4 regions of the Streptomyces sp. NPDC107546 genome follow, and region 1 is predicted to be linked to each of the others. Evidence: riboswitches for the same ligand, from Rfam matches in the RefSeq annotation. Region 1 holds a riboswitch; each other region holds the start of a gene.
What was found. Region 1 has a riboswitch for cobalamin ahead of ACZ7L1_RS31565 (CbtB domain-containing protein). Riboswitches for the same ligand answer to the same signal wherever they lie in the genome.
Positions count from the first base shown of each region.

Region 2: linked by a shared signal. The riboswitch ahead of ACZ7L1_RS30380 (ribonucleoside-diphosphate reductase subunit alpha) and the one ahead of ACZ7L1_RS31565 (CbtB domain-containing protein) in region 1 are both predicted to bind cobalamin.
Region 3: linked by a shared signal. The riboswitch ahead of nicT (Nickel transporter NicT) and the one ahead of ACZ7L1_RS31565 (CbtB domain-containing protein) in region 1 are both predicted to bind cobalamin.
Region 4: linked by a shared signal. The riboswitch ahead of ACZ7L1_RS04665 (cobalamin biosynthesis protein) and the one ahead of ACZ7L1_RS31565 (CbtB domain-containing protein) in region 1 are both predicted to bind cobalamin.

Region 1 is NZ_JBVKBA010000031.1:15,215-18,822, reverse strand. It holds gene ACZ7L1_RS31575 (alkaline phosphatase) at 1-258, shown strand, start outside; gene ACZ7L1_RS31570 (CbtA family protein) at 379-1,146, opposite strand; gene ACZ7L1_RS31565 (CbtB domain-containing protein) at 1,168-1,389, opposite strand; cobalamin riboswitch at 1,425-1,581, opposite strand; gene ACZ7L1_RS31560 (histidine phosphatase family protein) at 1,675-2,256, shown strand; gene ACZ7L1_RS31555 (hypothetical protein) at 2,286-2,621, opposite strand; gene ACZ7L1_RS31550 (ATP-dependent DNA ligase) at 2,736-3,608, opposite strand, start outside.
Region 2 is NZ_JBVKBA010000028.1:1,937-5,544, forward strand. It holds gene ACZ7L1_RS30380 (ribonucleoside-diphosphate reductase subunit alpha) at 1-1,598, opposite strand, end outside; cobalamin riboswitch at 1,720-1,856, opposite strand; gene ACZ7L1_RS30385 (GNAT family N-acetyltransferase) at 1,909-2,418, opposite strand; gene mctP (monocarboxylate uptake permease MctP) at 2,499-3,608, opposite strand, start outside.
Region 3 is NZ_JBVKBA010000001.1:153,680-157,287, reverse strand. It holds gene ACZ7L1_RS00695 (hypothetical protein) at 1-1,297, shown strand, start outside; gene ACZ7L1_RS00690 (ArsR/SmtB family transcription factor) at 1,305-1,652, opposite strand; cobalamin riboswitch at 1,744-1,953, shown strand; gene nicT (Nickel transporter NicT) at 1,982-3,085, shown strand; gene ACZ7L1_RS00680 (YcnI family copper-binding membrane protein) at 3,107-3,608, opposite strand, start outside.
Region 4 is NZ_JBVKBA010000002.1:464,554-468,161, reverse strand. It holds gene ACZ7L1_RS04685 (inorganic phosphate transporter) at 1-925, shown strand, start outside; gene ACZ7L1_RS04680 (hypothetical protein) at 939-1,154, shown strand; gene ACZ7L1_RS04675 (hypothetical protein) at 1,255-1,563, opposite strand; gene ACZ7L1_RS04670 (DUF397 domain-containing protein) at 1,464-1,727, opposite strand; cobalamin riboswitch at 1,834-1,974, shown strand; gene ACZ7L1_RS04665 (cobalamin biosynthesis protein) at 2,075-3,031, shown strand; gene ACZ7L1_RS04660 (cobyric acid synthase) at 3,028-3,608, shown strand, end outside.

The DNA.
Region 1 (3,608 bases):
ACCACCGCCGACCACGGCCACACAAGCCAGATCGTCCCGCTGGAGGCCACCCCGCCCGGCCAGTCCTCGACGCTGATCACCAACGAGGGCCAGCAGCTGAAGGTCAACTACTCGACCAACACCCCGGGCCAGTCCCAGGAGCACACCGGCACCCAGGTCCGCATCGCGGCCCAGGGCCCGCTGGCGTACCGCGTCCTCGGCGTCACCAACCAGACCGACCTGTTCACCACGATCCGCGAGGCCCTGCGCCTGCGCTGAGCCCAGCGAACCGATGGGCGGCCGAAGGCCCCGACCCGCGTGAGGGTCGGGGCCTTGGGCACCTTCTCAGCCTGCCTTCTTGACCCGTGGCGAACGGGCTGAGCCTGCCGAGGAGCATCGTCAGCGGGGAACCGGAGCCGCCCCCGCCCTCGCCCCCTGCACGGTCGCCTGTTCCGCGGCCTTCGGGGCCAGCACCCGCTCGGCGAGCAGCCCGAAGACGAGCCCGAAGGCAGTCCACAGGGTCAATTGGATGGCCAGGGCCGAAAGGCGGAACTGCCAGAGCAGGGTGGCCGAGAAGTCCTTCGGCACCTCGTTGACAGCCGGCAGGAACACGTACGCCAGCCCGATGGCCAGGATGAAGAACGCCCCTGCGGCCACCGTCGCGTTCCAGTTGCCCAGGCGCGGTCCCAGCCGCTTGCCGAGGATCACCGTGGCGATCGCCAGCAGCACACTGAGCAGCATCATCAGGAAGTACAGAGTGGTGCGCTTGCCGATGGTGTCGGGGTCGCCCACGGACGGCGGGTTGGCGGGGTACTTCAGGAACGGCACGACATACACGGCGATCAGTCCGGCCGCCGCGAGGAGCAGCGCGCTCGCGCGCGGCCCGAAGCGGCCGATCCGGCCGAGCGCGAAGCAGTACGCGAGGGCGGCGATACCGCCGAACGCGACGCCGTAGACGAGGACTCCGGTGGCCAGGCCACCGGTGGACTGCATCGTGCGGCTGACGACCTCCATGCCGTGCTCGTGAGAGTGCGCCTCCTCATAGGCGATGGCCGAGTCGACGCGCGGCTCACCGAGGAAGTAGGCGACGACGAGGGCGAGCAGGCCCGCGGCGAGTCCCGCGAGCATGCCACGCACCAGCAGATTTCGGACGGTTGCCGAGTTCATGGGGCGGGTTCCTCGCCGCCGTCAGTGGCAGGGGAAGCCGAGCAGGTGGCGGGCGTCGTGCACCCACTCGTGCACATCCTCGCCGGACATCACGGAGGTGGCGCCCTGCTCGGCGCCGACGAAGTAGAGCAGAACCAGCATCAGGACGCCGAAGAAGACCGCCCAGGGGACGATCGCGCCGATCGGCAGCTTGGCCGGTGCAGCGGTGGGGGTGGTGGTCGGCTGAGCGACGGACTGCGCCATGGCAGAACCTCCTGGGGAACTCGCGTCCCGTCTCGGTGGTGCACAGGACGACGGCGCGGGTCTGACTTGTCCACCACACAACGAAAGATGTGTCGTGGGGGCTTACAGTGGCGCGACCGTGCCGGAATCCCACCGGCTTCCGCGATCCGTCGTCGATATCGCCGAGAAGGTACCGCGAAGCGGAGGTGCGGCCAAGGGCGCACGGGCGCTGACGGGGGCGCGTCAGGCCGCCGTTTTCTGTGAACGCCCTGTGACAGCAGGGCTGTCGACCGCGAGAGTGAGCACGTGACGAGCCGAGTGATGTTGATCTCACCAGCTATGAACGCGTCCCTGCGCGCGGCTCGCTTCGACGACGGGTGCTCACTTGACGCGATCGGGGCGGCGCACGCCCGCTCGGCGGCAGGCGCCCTTTCTCGAGCCGGGCGAGCGCTTGCCTCCCCCACCGTCCGCTGCCGACAGACGGCCACCGCGCTCGGCCTCGACGCCGACGACGAACCCGTACTGGCCGGCCTAGACATGGGTCGATGGCGTGGCCGGACGCTCGACGAGGTGGGCGCCGCCGAGCCGGACGCGGTGGCCGTGTGGCTGTCCGACCCGGCAGCCGTCCCGCACGGCGGGGAGTCGGTGCACGAGTTGTGTGAGCGGGTCGCGGCCTGGCTGGACGAGGCCGCGCAGTTCTCCGGCCGGACAGTCGCCGTTGTCGAACCGGATGTCGTACGGGCCGTGACCGTCCGGGTGCTGTGGGCCCCGGAGCCGTCCTTTTGGCGGATTGATGTACCGCCGCTGACTGCAGCCGCGTTCAGTGGCCGCGCCGGGCGCTGGAACCTGACACTTGGCCGACCGCTCGGGCGAGCCGACGACGACTGACAGAGACCGGCGCGGCATACGCGGCCGTGTCAGCTGCCGCCCACTCCCAGCGCCGCCAGTAGCACCAGCAGCAGAGTGGCTGCGCCAAGAACACCGTGGGCGGCGACCACCGGGACCGGCAGGCGCCGTTCCGCGGGCGTCGTCTCATCCCCCGTGGCGGCGGTGGGGTAGAGGGGCAGCCAGCGGGCAAGCATGGTGAGGCCGAGGAGGGCGACGGCGACGAGGATGCAGGACGTCCACGCCAGGGCCGCCCGGTCGGCGACCAGGTAGATGATCCAGACGACCAGCCCGGCCGCCGCTATCAGCGTTCCGACCCGGTACTGCCGGTGGCCCGGGCCACCGACGCGGGCCGGGTGGGACAGCACTTGCTTGGAGTGAGGGAAAGAAACGGGCGGGATAGGCGGCACAGCCGCGGCTGGGGAACAGGGCGCGCGCTCAGCCGGTTGCGCGTCGGCACGGCCGCCGCGCCCGTGCCGCCGTCAGCGTGGCCGCGACGCCAGGCGGGGGACGTCGGCGGGAGAGAGGTCGGGGCGGGCACGGTGCAGGTGTGCGGGGTGGCGCCACCGGCCGGAGGCGTCGCGGGCGACGTCGACGCCGACTTCCACCACCAACTCCGGTTCCATCAGCGTGACGTCCAGCGTCTCCCGACTGCCCCACCCGGCGGAGAACGACCAGCCCGTCCACGGATGACCGCGCCGCGCCGGGGCGAGTAGCCCGGCGACCGTGCTGCTCGCCGTCCGGGCGAGAGTGGTGGTGCGGCCGACGTACTGAAGGCGGCCGCGGTCGTCGAACCTGCCGAGCAGCAGAGTGCGCGGAGAGGCGAGTGTGCCGGTGACTGCGCTGACGATCGCTTCGGTGGTCTCGCGCACCTTGTACTTCCGCCAACCGCGCACCGCGGGCTCGTACACGCTGTCCAACCGCTTGAACAGCACGCCCTCCATCCCGACCGACGCCCACGTCAGCCACTCACGCACGGTGTCCGGGTCGGTGGTCGACGGGCACAGCACCCACGGGGCCGACAGCCGGCGCGCGGCGAACACGGACTCCAGCGCGGCCCTGCGCCGCCGATACGGCCATCCGGTCGTGTCGGTCCCGGACAGCCGCAGCAGATCGAACGCGACAAAGTGGGCCGGCCACTCGCCCGCGGCCCGGGCCGCCGCGGCGCCGCGCCGCTGAAGCCGGTTCTGCAGCTGCTCGAAGGCGAGCCGTCCCGCGGTGTCCCATACGACCAGCTCGCCATCAAGCGCGGTCTCATCCGGCAACTGCGCGGCGCCGGCCCGAATCTCTGGAAACGCCGGAAGCATCTCGGTGCCGCGCCTGGAGCGCAGCACCACCCAGCCCGCGTCGACGGA
Region 2 (3,608 bases), on a different contig from region 1:
TCGGGGGAGTCGAAGGGCAGCCGCAGCTTGAAGAAGACGTCCTGCAGGCCCATCACACCGAGGCCGACAGGACGCCACCTGGCGTTGGAGCGGGCCGCCTGCTCGGTGGGGTAGAAGTTGATGTCGACGACGCGGTCGAGGAAGGTGACGGCGGTGCGGACGGTGGCGTCCAGCCGCTCCCAGTCCATGTCGCCGTCGGCCACGAACGCGCCCAGGTTGACCGACCCGAGGTTGCAGACCGCCGTCTCCCCGTCGTCCGTGACCTCCAGGATCTCCGTGCAGAGGTTGGAGGAGTGGATCACGTGGCCCGGCTCGGCCGTCTGGTTGGCCGTGCGGTTGGCGGCGTCCTTGAACGTCATCCAGCCGTTGCCGGTCTGCGCGAGGGTGCGCATCATGCGGCCGTACAGGTCCCGGGCGGGGATCGTCTTCTTCGCCAGCCCTGCCGCCTCGGCCCTGCGGTAGGCGGCGTCGAACTCCTCGCCCCACAGGTCGACCAGCTCGGGCACGTCCGAGGGGGAGAACAGCGACCACTGCTCGTCGGCGTCGACGCGGCGCATGAACTCGTCCGGGATCCAGTGCGCCAGGTTGAGGTTGTGGGTGCGGCGGGCGTCCTCGCCGGTGTTGTCCCGCAGCTCCAGGAACTCCTCGATGTCGGAGTGCCAGGTCTCCAGGTAGACGGCGGCGGCACCCTTGCGCCGGCCGCCCTGGTTCACGGCGGCGACCGAGGCGTCGAGGGTCTTCAGGAACGGGACGATGCCGTTGGAGTGCCCGTTGGTGCCGCGGATCAGGGAGCCGCGGGAGCGGATGCGGGAGAAGGCGATGCCGATGCCGCCGGCGTGCTTGGAGAGGCGGGCGACCTGGTGGTAGCGCTCGTAGAGGGAGTCCAGCTCGTCCTTCGGGGAGTCGAGGAGGTAGCAGGACGACATCTGGGGGTGCCGGGTGCCGGAGTTGAAGAGGGTGGGGGAGGACGGGAGGTAGTCGAGGCGGCTCATGAGCCCGTAGAGCGCGGCGACGTCGTCCACCGACCGGCTGTCCGTCTGTGGATCGAGCGCAGTGTCCTCGGCGAGCCCGGAGGCGACGCGGAGCATGAAGTGCTGGGGCGTCTCGACGACCTTGCGGGTGATCGGGTGCCGCAGCAGGTAGCGGCTGTGCAGGGTACGCAGGCCGAAGTAGCCGAAGCGGTCGTCGGCCCGCTCGTCCACCAGGGCGTCGAGACGGTCGGCGTGCAGGCGCACGAACGCGGCGGTGCGGTCCGCGATGAGGCCTTCCCGGTGGCCCACGGCGATGGACTCGGTGAACGACGTGACGCCCTGGGAGGCGGCCTCGGCGCGAATGCCGATGGTCAGCAGGCGGGCGGCCAGCTTCGAGTAGGCGGGGTCCTCGGAGATGAGGCCCGCGGCCGCCTCCGTGGCCAGCTCGCGCAGCTCGGCCTCGTCGGCGCGGGCGGACCGGCCGCGCAACGCGGCCGCGGCGACCCGGCCGGGGTCGGCGTCGGGAAGGTCGGCGGTCAGCTCGGTCAGGGTCCGCAGCAGCGCGGCACCGGGACCGTCGGTTTCCAGGCCTGCGGCTGAAGCCGGATCGGCTGGCGCGATGGTCACGTGGGGCTCTCCCTCGCTCGGCACGGGGCCTGGCGGAGGGCAGGGCAGCTCACGAGCGCACGCGGCGTCGCGTCCACCGGCCCATTCCACGAGGCCCGGACGTCAGGGCACCCGGACCGGACGGCCGGGCGCGCTGTCGGCAGGTCCTCGGACTGACGCTCGTACGACGGCATGCGGGCATACGTGTACGAGTACACCGTTGCGGGACAGTTCCGGATTCGCACCGGATTCCCCTGCGGCGACAGCGAGCATGAGCATACATCTTGTGCTGGGCTGCGGTGTCACCACCAGATGTTGTGTCGCTGCTGCCTCAGAGCGTCAACTCGTAGGTGAGGAGAGTGATGTCGTCGAGATGGGGGAGGGGGTTCCAGTCCCGCTCGGGTGTGCGAACGAAGCCCAGGCGTTCATAGATGCGGTGGGCGGTGCGCATCGTGCGCTGGGTCGACAGGACGAGGCGTACGCAGCCGTCAGTGGCCCGTGCGCGGTCGACGCAGGCCCGGACGAGAGCCTCTCCAGCGCCGCGGCCGCGGGCGGCGTGCGCGACCGCGAGCATCCGTATCTCGGCCTCCTTCGGTCCCGCGATGTCGGCCATGGGACCGCCGCCGGTCGGTACGAAGGTGACGCCGCCGAGCACATGCCCGTCCGCCACGGCCACCAGCACCTCTGCCGCGGCGGCCCGCCCCGCCACGTCCTTCAGTTCGTCGAGGTAGGCGTCGCTCTCGCCGAAGTCGAGGAGGCCGTCCTGGAGGTAGGCCTGCGCCGTGATCTCGCCGAGCCTGTCGTACTCGTCGGGGGTCGCCTGCCGGATGATGAGGTCCATGGGGCCGAGTGTGCCGGACGGGTACGACAACGGGCCGCCGGATTTCTCCGTCGGCCCGCTGACCCGCGTACGACGGGGACTCAGTGCGAGGCGCCGGCCGTGGCCGGCGGCAGCTCCACCTGCACCCCCGGGTCGCCCGCGTCCGCCGTGTAGTCCTCCGGCCTGGTCTCGTCGATGCCCTCCGGAGCCTTCAGCGCCTTCAGGACGAACGTCAGCACCACCGTGACCACCACGTTCAGCACGAACGCCGTCAGGCCGATGTAGCCGATCTCCCCGATGCCGGGGATCTCCTTGGCGGAGCCGCCGAAGTGCGGCTGGGTCGGGGACGCGACACCGTACGCCGCCAGCGTGCCGTAGACCATGCCGACCGCCCAGCCCGCCAGCAGCGCCCAGCGGTGGAACCAGCGGGTGAACAGACCGCCGACCAGGGCCGGGAAGGTCTGCAGGATCCAGATGCCGCCGAGCAGCTGGAAGTTGATGGCGACCGTCTTGTCCATGGTCAGGACGAAGACCAGGGCGCCCACCTTCACCAGCAGCGAGACGATCTTGGAGACCCTGGTCTCCTCTGCTGCCGTGGCGTCCGGCTTGATGAAGTCCTTGTAGATGTTGCGGGTGAAGAGGTTCGCGGCCGCGATCGACATGATCGCCGCGGGCACCAGCGCGCCGATGCCGATCGCCGCGAAGGCCACACCGGCGAACCAGTCCGGGAACATGTTCTCGAACAGCTGCGGAATCGCCAGCTGCCCGTTCTTGACCTTCACACCCGCGGCGATCGCCATGAAGCCCAGCAGCGCCAGCAGGCCCAGCATCAGCGAGTACAGCGGCAGGATCGTGGTGTTGCGGCGGATCACCTCACGGCTGCGCGAGGACAGCGTCGCGGTGATCGAGTGCGGGTACATGAACAGCGCGAGCGCCGAGCCCAGCGCCAGCGTGGCGTACGTCCACTGAGTCGCCTCCGAGGGCGCGAGGGCCCCGCGCGGCTTGCCAGTTGCCGGGTTGACCTGCGCGAACGCATGGCCCGCCTTCGCGAAGACGTCATCGAAGCCGCCGAGCTTGATCGGGATGTAGATGATCGCCACCGCGATGACGATGTAGATCAGCGCGTCCTTCACGAACGCGATCAGCGCGGGAGCCCTGAGGCCCGACGAGTACGTGTACGCGGCCAGCACACCGAAGGCGATCAGCAGCGG
Region 3 (3,608 bases), on a different contig from region 1:
CGCCTACACCCAGACGGTGGACGGCGGCTACGACTTCACCTACGGCTATCCGCCGCTGACCGCGATCCTCACCGCGCCGCTGCTGTGGATGGGCCACGGCGCGCTGCCCGAGGTCCTGGTCCCCACCACCGCGATCGCGCTCGGCACGATCGTCATGTGGAAGATGCTGCCGACGCCGTGGCGCTCGGCGGCCACCATGGTCTGCCTGGGCTTCGGCATGATCCCGATGTACGCCCGGCTCGGCTACCCGGCGATCGTCGCGCTGGCGTTCCTGATCCCGGTGGTGGTGCGCTGGACGCGGATGGGCACGGGCGGCCCGGCCGACTGGGCGCGGGCGGCCTGCCTGGGCGCGGCCTGCGCCAGCCAGCAACTGCCGTGGTTCCTGACGCCGTTCCTGCTCGCCGGTGTCTACGCGTTGCGTCGCGGCGAACTGGGGGCGCGCGAGGCGGCCCGCGCCGTGGGGCGGATCGTGGGCATCGCCGCCGGAACGTGGCTGCTGATCAACGCCTACTTCATCGTGACCGAGCCGCGCACGTGGATCGAGGGCATCGCGCTGCCGCTCACCCAGGGCGCGATCATCCACGGCCAGGGCCTGGTCGGCATCTCCCTGTACTACACCGACGGCAGCGACCGCCTGTCGTGGTACTCGCACGCCAGCATGCTGCTGGCGGCGGGTCTGCTGGCTCTGTTCGTACTGTTCGTGCGCCGGTTGGGTCCGGCGGCGACCGTGCTTCCCTGGTGCGCGTTCTTCCTGGCGACCCGTTCGCAGGACGGCTACTACCTGATGATGACGCCGCTGTGGCTGGCGGCCGCGGTCACCGTGCCGCCCTCCGCGTTCGCCACCGCCTGGCAGCCCCGGCTGCTGCACGGTCGGCGGACGGCCCGCGCGGTGTTGGCCGGGGCCCTGGTGGCGCCGGCCCTGGCGGCCGCGGCGGTGGCGGCGACCGGTAAGCCGCCGTTGCGGATGCAGGCCGTCGGCTCGACCCGGACCACCCCTCAGACCGTCAAGACGCTCACCGTCCGGGTGAACAACACCGGCGACTCCGCCGTCGAGCCCCACTTCGCGGTGACCACCGGCCAGGGCATGAGCCGCTATTGGAAGGTGCTCCAGGGCCCGTCGTCCGTCGGCGCCCACGCCTCGGCGACGTACCGGATCCAGGCACCGGGCAAGGGCTTCGCCATACCCAAGAAGGGAACCCGCATCCGGCTGCGGGCCTTCACGGCGTCGCCGATGACGCTGTCGAGTCAGGACATCCACCTGGCAGCGCAGAAGGTCCCGGCCTCGCATAAGAAGTGATGCCTGATCAGGTCACTTGCCTGAGCAGTTCGTTCACCAAGGGGTCGATCACGCGGTAGCGGACGATCCGCCCCTCCTTCTCACCCGCCACCACCTCGGCCGTCCGCAGCAGCCGCAGCGCCTGCGAGACGGCCGGGTCGTTCATGCCCGTCGCCACCGCCAGGTCGGAGACGGCGAGCGGCCCGGCCCGGTGCAGGGCCAGCAGCAGGGCGAGCCGACCGGGGTCGGCCAGCAGCGAGAAGCGGTCGGCCCAGGTGCGTACGGCCTCGGGGGCGCCGATGGCCTCGATGGCCTCGCAGACCCGGTGGCCGTCGATGGTGCGCCTGCCGGCGCGGTCGGCGGGGACGAGATGCATGCGCGCATTCTCCCAGGCGCCCCTGTGTGATCTTCGATACCTGGGGATACCTGCGCAACTGTGCAGTCTTGCAGGCGTCGCCGCCCCGGCCCTAAGGTGGCCGGGCCGTGGTGTTCGGGAAGACCGGTGAAAGTCCCCAGGGACTCAGGCCGGAGCGGCCCTCGCCACTGTGATCGGGGAGTTCCCGTCCCGTGCCGCCCGCCTCCAGCGGGCGGCGCCACTGGTCGCACGTCGACCGGGAAGGCAGGGGCGGGCGCGTTGATCCGTCAGCCAGGAGACCGGCCACGGCATCTCACGAAGTGATCCACGAGGTGCTGGAGCGTGACCGTATGACCCTGCCCGACCCTGCCCTGCCCGAGGCCGCCTCCTTCCGTTGGCGGCGCGAGGACACCCTGCGGACCGCCGGGCTGCTGGCGGTGATCGCCGCCCTGCACGTGGCCGCGTTCGGCGTACTGTTCCTGCTGGTGGTGCCCGAGCACTACGAGATGGGCTCCAAGGCGTTCGGAATCGGGCTCGGCGTCACCGCGTACACACTGGGCATGCGGCACGCCTTCGACGCCGACCACATCGCGGCCATCGACAACACCACCCGCAAGCTGATGGCGGACGGCAAGCGCCCGGTGTCGGTCGGGTTCTGGTTCGCGCTCGGGCACTCCAGCGTGGTGGTGGTGCTCGCCGCGCTGATCGCCGGGGGCACCCAGCTCGCCGGGCGGCTGATGAACGAGAACTCCCGTACGCACCAGGTGCTCGGCGTGCTGGGCACGACGATCTCCGGCTCGTTCCTCTATCTCATCGCGGCCCTCAACCTGGTGGCGCTGATGGGCATCCTGCGGGTGTTCCGGGCGATGCGGGCGGGGACGTACGACGAGCGGGAGCTGGAAGCCCACCTGAATTCCAGGGGGTTCATGAACCGGATCCTCGGCCGCCTCACCAGGTCCGTCAGCCGCCCCGGGCAGATGTTCCCGCTCGGCTTCCTGTTCGGCCTGGGCTTCGACACCGCGACCGAGGTCACGCTGATGGTGATGGCGGGCAGCGGGGCGGCGGCCGGGCTGCCCTGGTACGCGATCCTGTGCCTGCCGCTGCTGTTCGCGGCCGGGATGAGCCTCTTCGACACCCTCGACGGCACGTTCATGAACTTCGCCTACCAGTGGGCCTTCTCCAACCCGGTGCGCAAGGTGTTCTACAACCTCACCATCACCGGGCTGTCGATCGCGGTGGCCTTCCTGATCGGCACGATCGAGCTGGTCGGAGTGCTGCACGACAAGCTGGACCTGCGGGACGCGGTGACGGGCTGGATCGCCGGGCTGGATCTCGACAACGTGGGCTTCGTCATCGTCGGGGTGTTCGTGGCGGTGTGGGCGGCGGCCCTCACGTACTGGCGGCTGGCGAAGGTCGAGGAGCGCTGGGCTCCCCGTCCCGCCGACGGCAGGTGACGCCGGCGGGACGGGATCCGGTCACTCGGACGAGGGCGTGTGAGAGGTGCCTGAGGACCCGCCGCTGCGGCCGCGGGCGATCGCGAAGCCCGCGGCGGCAAGGCCCAGGACACCGACGACCAGACCGGCGATGCCGAGCCCGCGGGCGGTGGAGTCACTGGTGGCCGCGGCCTTGGTCGTGGTGGCACTCGGCTTCTCCGCGGCACCCGCGGGTGCCGCGGTGGAACCGCCGCCCTTCGCCGTGCCCTTGGCGGTCAGCTGGAGCACCGGCGCCGGGTTCTCCGGCTCGTCCTGCCCCTTCTGGGCCTCCTCGATCCAGCGGACGACGTTTCCGTCGGAGTAGGTCTGCAGCGTCTTGAACGTCAACTGGTCGGTGTCCTGCGGAAGTTGACCGAAGGCGACGTTGAAGTCCTGGTACTGGCCGTGCCGGATGCGGCCGCCGGTCCAGGTGATCTGGGAGACGGCGTCGGTGATGGTGCCGTCGTCCGTCTTGACCGGGGTCTTGAGCTTGGTGGTGGTCACC
Region 4 (3,608 bases), on a different contig from region 1:
GACGATCGTCACCAAGGTCCTGATCCCCGCGGTGGCCGCGCCGCTCGTGGCGGGCCTCGCCTCGATGCTCGCCACGCGCCTGTCGTACGTGATCGGCAGCCGCGCCGACGAGAAGGCGACCGCGAAGGGCTATCGCGCCGGGTCGATCGCCTCGGCCGGGCTGGTCTCCCTGGCCCACGGCACGAACGACGCGCAGAAGACGATGGGCATCATCACGCTGGCCCTGGTCACCGGCGGTGTCCTCGCCCCCGGCTCGAACCCTCCCACCTGGGTCATCGTCTCGGCCGGCCTGGCCATCGCGCTCGGCACCTACCTGGGCGGCTGGCGCATCATCCGCACCCTCGGCAAGGGCCTGACGGACCTGGCGCCGCAGCAGGGCTTCGCCGCCCAGACCAGCGCGGCGACCGCGATCCTCGCCTCCTCGCACCTCGGCTTCTCGCTCTCCACCACCCAGGTCTGCTCCGGCGCCGTCATGGGCGCGGGCCTCGGCCGCAAGGGCGGCGTGGTCCGCTGGTCCACCGCGACCCGGATGCTGACCGCGTGGGTGCTGACGCTCCCGGCGGCCGGCCTGGTCGGCGCGGGCGCCGAACTCCTCACCAAGCAGGGCACCTGGGGCACGGTCGCCACCGGCGTGCTGCTGGTCGCCGGCGCCGGTGTCATCTGGACGCTCTCGCGCCGCAAGCCGGTCACGGTGGACAACGTCAACGACGTCGAGACGGAGCCCGCGGGCGTCGTCACCGCGGCGATCGCGGCGGTCATCCCGCCCCCGGCGGGCCCCGTCGCCGCGGCCGACGCCGCCGCGGCCGACAGCGCGGCGCCCGGCACCGCCCCGGCGGACACGGACGCCACCACCGACCTGCAGGCCACGATCCCGGCTCCGGACGCCGGCCCCTCCGCTGAGCCGGCCCCCGCCGCCACGGTTTAAGGAATCACCACTCATGAAGATCGACTGGGCAGCCCTCGGCTCCGTCTTCGGCGTCAGCCTCGGAGTCACCGTGGCCCTGGTGGCCCTGTTCACCCTGGGCGTCGTGGGCCTCACCAAGAAGGACGCGGCCCGGGGCGGCACGGCCGCCCTGGCGGCCACCGGCGCCTACGCCTGTTTCGCTGCGTGCGCGGCGGCGGTCGCGTACGGGATCCATCTGATCGTCGCCTGACGGCCGGAGCACTTCGGAATCACCCCGCAGCGCTGTCGCTGCGAGTCACCCCCGCAGCGATGTCGCTGCGGGGGTTTCCCACGTTCCCGGAGTAAAGGGGTCAAGGGGTTCGCGAGTCGCGTTGCCGGACAGCCGCCGTCGCCCGGCCCAGGACACGGAGACGCTCCGTGACCGGAGTGAGGCCCCACCACAGCCCCGCGCAGGCGGCGGCCACGAGGGTGACCACCAGCCACACGAGGGCCCGCGCCGGGGTTCCGGGCACCAGCAGCGCCGCCAGGGCACCGATGCCGACCGCGAACATCCCCGTCGTCAGGGAGAAGAGTGCCAGCGGAGCCGCCGCCGCCAGCGAGAGATGCGGCGCGTGGGGACCTCCCGCGCCTGCCGAGAATTCCTTGGCCCTGTCCCCCATGTGGGTCCCTCCCGTCCTCTGGACGGTTCGCTCGGACGCCGTCCACTGCCGGGTTTCTCGAGTTCGGCCAGCAAAGCACACCCCGCCGTACGGCGAAAGACGAGCACCGGACCGGTGCGCCGTTTCGAGTCACGCGCCGGAACGCGCGCCCCTGGACCGCCCACTTCGACCGCCACTTCACAACGAAAGGCGTGATTCGGGCAACTGACGCGATTTCAGTGGTGTGGGACTCGGCACACCGCAGCGTCGCAGGTCAAGAGCAAGTTGACGGCTGTTCTGGGCGCGTGGTGGACTGCCGGAGCCAGTACGGCGGCAGGAGAGGAAGCCGGTGCGAGTCCGGCGCGGTCCCGCCACTGTCACCGGGGAAGAACTCCCCGGGAGCCAGGAACTCTCGCCGCCGGTCTCGTCGAACCAGGGCGTGGACACCCTGAGTGAGGACATATCGCCATGCGCGGCTGCCGATTGAGGTTCTGTCACCGGGTTCTGTCCGACCGCACGGTCGGCTGAGCCGATGGGTGCCGATCGCGTCTTCGCGTACGGCGCCGCCGCCGGTCTCCTCGGTGACCACCTGCTGGGCGATCCACGCCGCGGGCATCCGGTCGCCGCGTTCGGGCGGGCCGCGGCGGCCGTGGAACGGGTGTTGTGGCGGGACCACCGCGGGTGGGGCGCGCTGCACACCGCCGTCTGCGCCGGGGGCGCCGTGACAGTGGCGGCGCTCGCCGCGTCCGCCGTACGTCCCTCCCGTACCGCCGCCACGGCCCTGACCGCCGCCGCCACCTGGGCCGTGGTCGGGGGCACGTCGCTCGCCCGGGAGGCACGCGCCATCGGGCGCGCCCTGGAGGCGGGGGACGTCGATGCCGCGCGCGCCCGGCTGCCGCATCTGTGCGGGCGCGATCCGCAGGCGCTGGACGCGGACGGGATCGCCCGGGCGGTCGTCGAGTCCGTCGCCGAGAACACCTCCGACGCCGTGGTGGGCGCGCTCACCTGGGGAGCGGTCGCCGGGGTGCCCGGTCTCGTGGGTTTCCGCGCCGTCAACACGCTCGACGCCATGGTCGGGCACAAGTCGCCCCGTTACCGGCGCTACGGATGGGCCTCGGCACGCCTCGACGACATCGCGGGATGGCCGGGGGCACGACTCACGGCCGTTCTCGCGGCAGCGGCGGGGCCCGACCCGCGGGGCGCGGTGCGGGCCTGGCGTGCCGATGCCGCGAAGCACCCGAGCCCCAACGCCGGGCCCGTGGAGGCGTCGTTCGCGGGGGCCCTGGGCGTGCGGCTGGGCGGGACGCTGTCGTACGGGGGGCGCGTGGAGCACCGGCCCGTGCTCAACACGGCGGGGCGCGCCGTCCGTACGGACGACATCGAGCGGGCCGTACGGCTCTCCCGGCGCGTGGGCGGGCTCGCGCTCGGCATCACGGTCGCCGGGCGCCTGGTGGCCCGAAGGCTTCTCGCGAAGGGACGGACGTCATGAGCGGCGGACTCCTCGTCGCCGGTACCACCTCCGACGCCGGCAAGAGCGTCGTCACCGCCGGGATCTGCCGCTGGCTCGTACGGCGGGGGGTCAAGGTCGCGCCGTTCAAGGCGCAGAACATGTCTCTGAACTCCTTCGTCACCCGAGAGGGCGCAGAGATCGGACGGGCGCAGGCCATGCAGGCCCAGGCGTGCCGCGTCGAGCCGACCGCGCTGATGAACCCCGTGCTGCTCAAGCCGGGTGGCGAGCAGAGCAGCCAGGTCGTGCTGCTGGGCAAGCCGGTCGGTGAACTGAGCGCGCGCGGGTACCACGGGGGGCGGCAGCAGCGGCTCCTCGGCACCGTGCTGGACTGCCTGGCCGAGCTGCGGGGCACGTATGACGCGGTGATCTGTGAGGGGGCCGGCAGTCCGGCGGAGATCAACCTGCGGCGCACCGACATCGTGAACATGGGCATCGCCCGCAACGCCCGGCTGCCCGTCCTCGTCGTCGGTGACATCGACCGCGGCGGCGTCTTCGCGTCCTTCTTCGGGACGGTGGCGCTGCTCTCCCCCGAGGACCAGGAACTCGTCGCCGGATT